DNA from 2 places in the Hymenobacter latericius genome. Region 1 is predicted to be linked to the other one. Evidence: riboswitches for the same ligand, from Rfam matches in the RefSeq annotation. Region 1 holds a riboswitch; the other holds the start of a gene.
The links. A riboswitch is a leader RNA that binds a small molecule or an ion and turns the genes downstream of it on or off. The one in region 1 is predicted to bind S-adenosylmethionine.
Positions count from the first base shown of each region.

Region 1 (3,896 bases):
TGCCCGTTGGGCAGATAAAGTGATTCGTGGCCGGGAAAAGCGAAAGCAGAGTAGCCCTCTAAGCTCCCAGGCCAAAGCAGCCCCATTCAGGCTCAATGACACATTGCAGCAACCAAAAGGCTTTCTACCAGTTAGTTAGCAAGCAGCGTATATCGCCTGAACAATGGCTGCACAAATATATTATATGCATTATATACCATGGCTAAATTCATATTATCATTGATATAATTTTAATAGACAAAACACTATTTACACACCCCGGGCTGTATAACTGAGTTGCTGCATGCCAAGTGGTAGTTGCCTACCGCGCCCGCCATGCAATCGGCCGGAATCAGCCCAAAACCACCTCAACCCCTTGCCAACGCCGACGACCGTTGCCCAGGCCCCGGCAGCACCTGGCTGCCCGGGCACCTAGGCAACAACAGCAAAGCCAAGCTGCTGGGGGCAAGCACAAGCCTTGGCAAAAGCACTGTTTGCATCTGACGCCCCGCGGCCGGCAAACCCTACCCTGAGTTGGGGCGCAGTAGGTGTTGGCTGAGCCTTGCAGCGTGCCGCGCACCTAGGCGCGGGTAACGCGGCTGAACAGCGCCCACACCACCCCGGCCGCTACCACGTGCATCAGGCCCAGTACAGCCACGCCGCTGGCCGGGTTGTGCGGAATGGCCGCCGGGCCCGCCATCGAGAGCAGGCAAATACCCACCGCCACAATAGCAAACCCTTGCAGCGGCCGATCGGCCCACCGGATAAGGGCGGCCAGCACCAAAGCCCCGAGCAGGGCCGGCACCATCGAGGCCAGGGCCACGTGGGCCGGGCCAATGGTGCCGCCGGTAGGCTCGCGCAGATTGGCCGGCAACAGCCCTGTAGCAGTAGCAGCGTAGTAAATGCCCAGGTTTAGGGCTGCAGCAACCAGGCCGGCGAGGGGCGCCGCCCACCACAACGGGTTGGCGCGCAGCCCGGCGCTTGGCACGGGCGCGTGTTGGTGATAAACGGTTTCCATAGCACTCAGCAACACCACTTCTTCTACCAATAATTTACAATTAAATATTTATACTTTCAAATAAACTACACGTATTTGCTGTTGAGGTACGGCGGGGCACTTGCAAAAACTCGTGGCGGCCTCTATCTTCGTGGTGCTTATCCAGAAAGACCGAGGGACTGGGCCCGACGACGTCTTAGCAACCGGCCAATGCGGCAAGGTGCTAACTCCCATCCGAGGCCGGTGCGGCGTTCGGAGAAGATGAGCGGAACCAGAGCCCCTCGCGGCCCCTCGGCTTTCCGGATACGCGCCAGCATCCACCGCAATCCGGAAAGACCATATGCCTACTGTTCCCGCCTCCCCGCTTGCCGAGCTGCTTGCCCGCCGTGTCCTCGTGCTCGATGGTGCCATGGGTACCATGCTGCAGCGCCACCAGCTCACCGAAGACGACTTTCGGGGCGAGCGGTTTCGGGACCACCCCAAGCCCCTGCGCGGCAACAACGACTTACTGTGTCTGACGCGCCCCGACGTGGTGCGCGGCGTGCACGCCGAGTACTTCGCCGCGGGCGCCGACCTGGTAGAAACCAACACCTTCAGCGGCACCACCGTGGCGCAGGCCGACTACGCCCTGGAGCACATTGTGTACGAGCTGAACTTTGAAGCCGCCCGGCTAGCCCGCTCCGCTGCCGACGAGTACAGCACGCCCGAGCGCCCGCGCTTTGTGGCCGGCGCCATTGGCCCCACCAACCGCACGGCCTCGCTCTCGCCCGACGTAAACCGCCCGGGCTTCCGCGCCATCACCTTCGATGAGCTGGCTACGGCGTACCTGGAGCAGATCAAAGGCCTGGTTGATGGCGGCGTGGATGCGCTGCTGATTGAGACCATCTTCGACACGCTGAACGCCAAGGCCGCATTGTTCGCGGCGCAGCGCTTCTTCGATGAGGGCGGCCGCGTGGTGCCCATCATGATTTCGGGCACCATCACCGATGCTTCGGGCCGCACGTTGTCGGGCCAAACGGTGGAGGCGTTCTGGAACTCCATGCGCCACCTGCCCATCCTGAGCATTGGCCTGAACTGCGCCCTAGGTGCCAAGCAGCTGAAGGTGTACCTGCAGGAGCTGAGCCGCCTGGCCGACTGCTACATTTCGGCTTACCCCAACGCCGGCTTGCCCAACGCCTTCGGCGGCTACGACGAATCGGCCCAGGAATTTGCGGCCGTGCTGGAAGAGTACCTGCAGGAAGGCCTCGTAAACGTGGTGGGCGGCTGCTGCGGCACCACGCCCCAGCACATTGCCGAAGCCGCGAAGCTCGTCGACCGCTACCCGCCGCGCCAGCTGCCGGTGCGCCCCCAAGCCACGCGCCTGAGCGGTTTGGAGCCGCTGAATATTCACCCCGAAAGCTTGTTCGTGAACGTGGGCGAGCGGTGCAACGTAACGGGTTCGCGCGCCTTCGCTCGCCTGATTCGCTCGGGGCAGTTTGACGAAGCCGTGGCCGTGGCTCGCGCCCAGGTGGAAGGCGGCGCGCAGGTGCTCGACGTGAACATGGACGAAGGCCTACTCGACTCGGTGGAGGCCATGACCAACTTCCTGAACCTGCTGGCCTCGGAGCCCGATGTAGCCCGCCTGCCCATCATGATCGACTCCTCCAAGTGGGAGGTGCTGGAAGCTGGCCTGAAGTGCACCCAGGGCAAGAGCATCGTCAATTCGATTTCGCTGAAGGAGGGCGAAGAGGTGTTTAAGCACCACGCCCGCCTGGTGCGCGCTTATGGCGCGGCGGTTATCGTAATGGCTTTCGACGAGCAGGGCCAGGCCGATAACTACCAGCGCCGCATCGACATCTGCCAGCGCGCCTACCGCATCCTCACCGAAGAAGTAGGCTTCCCGCCCGAAGACATCATCTTCGACCCGAACATCCTTACCGTAGGCACCGGCATCGAGGAGCACCGCCGCTACGCTATCGACTTTATTGAGGCCGTGCGCTGGATTAAGCAGCACCTGCCCGGCGCCCTCACCAGCGGCGGCGTCAGCAACGTGTCGTTTGCCTTCCGCGGCAACGACCCGGTGCGCGAGGCCATTCACGCCGCGTTCCTGTACCACGCCATCAAGGCCGGTCTGGATATGGGCATCGTGAACCCCGGCCAGCTGACCGTGTACGACGAAGTGCCCAAGGATTTGCTCGAAGCCGTGGAAGACGTGCTGTTCGACCGCCGCGACGATGCCACCGAGCGCCTCGTGCAGCTGGCCGACAAGCTTAGCCATCAGAAAGCTAATAGCCAACAGCTGACAGCTATTAGCCAGGAAGAATGGCGCGGGTGGTCGGTTGAGAAGCGCCTCGAGCACGCCTTGGTAAAAGGCATTACCGACCACATCGAAGCCGATACCGAAGAAGCGCTGAAGCAATTGCAGAAGCCGCTGGCCGTGATTGAAGGCCCGCTGATGGCCGGCATGACGGTAGTGGGCGACCTGTTCGGCGCCGGCAAAATGTTCTTGCCGCAGGTAGTGAAATCGGCCCGCGTGATGAAGCGCGCAGTGGCCTGGCTCGAGCCGCACATGCAGGCCGAGCGCGACGCCGTAGCTGCTGCCGGCGGCACCGAAGCCCGCCAGACAGCCGGCAAAGTACTGCTGGCTACCGTGAAAGGCGACGTGCACGACATCGGCAAAAACATTGTGGGCGTGGTGCTGGCCTGCAACAACTATGAGGTGATTGACCTAGGCGTGATGGTGCCCCTCGAAAAGATCATCGCCGAAGCCGAGCGCACCCAAGCCGACATTGTGGGCTTAAGCGGCCTGATTACGCCTTCGCTCGACGAGATGGTGTACGTGGCGCAGGAAATGGAGAAGCGCGGCCTGCGCGTGCCGTTGCTCATTGGTGGCGCTACCACCTCGCGCCTGCACACGGCCGTGCGCATCGCACCCGCTTAC
Region 1 is NZ_CP110136.1:3,190,211-3,194,106, forward strand. Features, by position in the region: gene OIS50_RS14145 (DUF6069 family protein) at 560-997, opposite strand; SAM riboswitch class I at 1,132-1,244, shown strand; gene metH (methionine synthase) at 1,317-3,896, shown strand, end outside.

Region 2 (3,896 bases), 1.8 Mb from region 1:
AGATTCGGAAGTGACAGGCGGTGCTACGGCCGCCAAAATGCGCAGAAATATAAGCGCACCAGCGCGGCCCCGCGCCGCTGCCGCCCCCAAAACATGCCAGCCGCCGCGCCGCCGGGCATGTGCACGGCCTGGGCCGCCGCCCGGGGCCGCACGGGCATTGCCGGCTCACGGCATTGCCGGCGAAACCACAGTAATTGACTTATCCCTAGGTGCAAAGCAAGCGCCGCCGGCCAGGCAGGCCATAGCTGCAACGGCCTGCTTCGGCTTCAACCTACAAAGAGTCAGGAAATTGATTACCCAAAACCCTGATTCACAAATCGGTATTTGGCCGATGCCTGCCAAGCCCAGATATTTGCCTTTTCTTTTTCTTATGCCTACGCTACGTATGTTCAACTTTAGCCGCCGCAGCCGCCGTTTGGTATTGGCTACGGCTCTGCTGCTTACCGCTCCCTCGCTGCTGTTTGCCTGGGGCAACTGGGGCCACCAACGCATCAACCGCGCGGCCGTGCTGGCCCTGCCCGCGGCCATGCGCACGTTCTTCTACAACCACATCGATTACGTGGTGACGGAATCGGTCATCCCCGATTCGCGCAAGTACAGCATCAACGACAAAGCCGAGTTTCCGCGGCACTACATCGATCTGGAAGAGTATGGCCCGGTAGCGGAGATACCGCAAGCCGCTGCCGATGCCTACAAAAAATACGACGCCGAAACGCTGGACAAGCACGGCCGCCTGCCCTGGTACCTGCAGGATATGCTGGCCAAGCTGACCACGGCCATGAAAAACCAGCGCAAGGACGAAATCCTGTTTCTGGCCGCCGACCTGGGCCACTACCTCGGCGATGCGCACCAGCCCTTGCACACCTCCTCCAACCACGACGGCCAGCGCACCGGGCAGCGTGGTATTCATGCGTTCTACGAGTCGCAGCTGCCCGAGCAGTTTGGCCGGAACTACAACTTCAAGCTTGCGGAGCCCAAGCTGATTCAGGACCCCGTGGCCGAATCGTGGCGCATTGTGGCCCAGAGCCACGCCGCCATCGACTCGATGCTGACCATTGAGAAAAAGCTGGCCGGCGAAACGCCCAAAGAAGCGCTGTACGTGCTGAACGCCGACGGCCAGGTAAAGAAAAACGTGTTCAACAGCTGGGTGCACACGCCCGCCTACTCGGCCGCCTACCACAAGGCCCTCAACCACATGATTGAGCGCCAGATGCGCAACGCCGCCCAAACCACGGCCAACTTCTGGTACACGGCCTGGGTAAATGCCGGCAAGCCCGACCTCACCAAGCTCGACACCGAATACACCACCAAGAGCAACCAGAAAAACCTGCAAACCGAGCTGAAACTGATTCAGAAAGGCAAGCTCGTCGACTTCTCCTCGTTCGCCGAATTCCCGGTCAACTAAGGCATTTTAGCCGCCTTATCAGCCGCGAAACGCGCCGCCCTGGCGGCCGTTTCGCGGCTTTTTTGTTGCCGAAACCATAACCGCCGGGCTTGTTCGTTGCGAAGAATATTTGTGTTTTCGGCAAACGCTGCTATACCTTTGCAGCATCAATTCTTTCCGACCAAAGGATTGTTTTTATACAGAGGCGTGGAGAGACAGGCTCCCTGAAGCGCCGGCAACCACCAGCGGGGTAACTCCCGGGAACGGTGCCAAGTCCTGACCATATAAAAACAAGTAGCCGTGGCTTCAACTACCCGCACCGCCGCTTTTCGCTCTGCTACCACCGCCCCCAACCTGCGCCAGGCGCAGCGTTGCTGTATGGGCATGGCAGTTGCGGCCTGTTGTTGTTGAGCCCAACCCACACCCCCTCCCCTTGCTGCTGCATGGCTGCTAGGTGCCTGGGCACCTAGGGCTTGGTGCGTCGCAATGCCAGCCCGATTTGCGCTGGCATTGCCATCGGCTCAGTTCAGCGCTTGATTTCCAAGCACTTGGTGGCTTGTGAATTCGGCCGGCAACTGCCTCCTTCCCTGTTTTCCATTTTCTGCTGCGGCTCCGGCTTTTCGGCAGCGTGGGCGCGTGCTGCCCTCGGCTGCCCTGCTCTGCAGCACCTGGGGCAGTTGCAGCTGCACTTTCCAACCGACAATCAGCTCAGCAGCGCTTTTGCGGCTGCTTTTCCCTTCCGCTTACATCGTCATTATTTCTGCTAAACATGGCACAATACCCCAAGCCCATAGGAATTTATTACGAGCACCCCGAATGGTTTAAGCCGCTCTTCGCCGAGCTCGACCGCCGTGGCCTGCCCTACGAGAAGATTGATGCCGCGCACCACCTCTTCGACCCTTCGGAGTCGGAAAGCCCGTACGCATTGGTAATCAACCGCATGAGCTCTTCGGCGTACTTGCGCGGCCACGGCCAGGGCATCTTTCACACGGCCGGTTTCCTTACGCATCTGGAGCGCCTGGGTGTTCGGGTTATCAACGGCACGGTGGCCTCGGGCATCGAAACCAACAAAGCCCGGCAGCTCGATTTGCTGGCCGGTTTGGGCCTGAAATTTCCGAAGTCGCGGGTGGTAAACCACGTGTCACGCATTCCGGACGCGGCCAAGGAGCTGAGCTTCCCGCTGGTAGTAAAGGTGAACATCGGCGGCAGCGGCGCGGGCATCGTGCGCTTCGATACGCCCGAAGGCCTGCAAGCCGCCGTTGATAACGGCCAGATTGACCTAGGCATCGACCAGACTGCGTTGGTGCAGGAGTTTGTGGCCCCGCGCGGCGGCCACATCACTCGCGTCGAGACGCTGAACGGCAAGTTCCTGTACGCCATGAAGGTGTACACCACCGGCACCAGCTTCAACCTGTGCCCGGCCGAAATCTGCCAGATTCCCGACGAGCCCGCAGCGGAAGGCGAGTTCTGCCTTACCCAAGCCCCCAAGAAAGGCATTCAGGTAGAAGCCACCACGCCGCCGGCCGAGGTAATCGAGGCCGTGGAGCGCCTGGTAGCCGCGGCCAAAATCGACGTGGGCGGCATCGAATACCTCGTCGACGACCGCACCGGCGAGGTGCTGTTCTACGACATCAACGCGCTGTCCAACTTCGTGGCCGATGCCGTGAACGTGGTCGGCTTCGACCCCTACGCGCTGTTTGTCGACTACCTGGAGCAAGAACTGGCCGCCGCCACTGCCGAGCTGGCCCTGAGCCTCGCCACTAACTAAACCAGCCCGTCATGCTGAGCTTGTCGAAGCATCTCTACCGCTTCGCCAGATAGTAGATTACTATCCGTAGAGATGCTTCGGCGGGGCTCAGCATGACGTTCTTACAAGACAAGAAACCATGCGTTACGGATATTGGATGCCCGTTTTTGGCGGGTGGCTGCGCAATGTTGAGGATGAAAACATGCGCGCCGACTGGGACTACGTGAAAACGCTGGCCCAACGCTCGGAGGAGCTCGGTTACGACCTGTCGCTTATCGCCGAGCTGAACCTGAACGACATCAAAGGCGAAGAAGCCCCTTCGCTCGATGCCTGGAGCACGGCGGCCGCGCTGGCGGCCGTTACCAAAAAGCTCGAGCTGATGGTGGCCGTGCGGCCTACCTTCCACTCGCCGGCGCTGCTGGCCAAGCAAGCCGCCAACATCGACCACATCAGCGGCGGGCGGTTGTCGCTGAACGTGGTGTCGTCGTGGTGGCAGGACGAGGCCAAGAAGTACGGCGTGCACTTTGAGCAGCACGACGACCGGTACGCCCGCACCGCCGAGTGGCTGCACGTGGTAGACAACCTCTGGAAGCAAGACCACTTCAGCTTCAAGGGCAAGTACTACGAGGTGACGGACAGCATTCTGCAGCCCAAGCCGGTGTCGCGCCCGCGGCCGTTCCTGTACGCCGGCGGCGAATCGGAAGCGGCCAAGAACCTGATTGCCGCCCAGTGCGACGGCTACGTGATGCACGGCGACGAGCCCGC
Region 2 is NZ_CP110136.1:655,217-659,112, reverse strand. Features, by position in the region: gene OIS50_RS02710 (zinc dependent phospholipase C family protein) at 371-1,405, shown strand; SAM riboswitch class I at 1,577-1,675, shown strand; gene OIS50_RS02705 (hypothetical protein) at 1,861-2,151, shown strand; gene OIS50_RS02700 (ATP-grasp domain-containing protein) at 2,154-3,152, shown strand; gene OIS50_RS02695 (LLM class flavin-dependent oxidoreductase) at 3,271-3,896, shown strand, end outside.
Region 2: another riboswitch for S-adenosylmethionine. It lies ahead of OIS50_RS02705 (hypothetical protein); the one in region 1 lies ahead of metH (methionine synthase).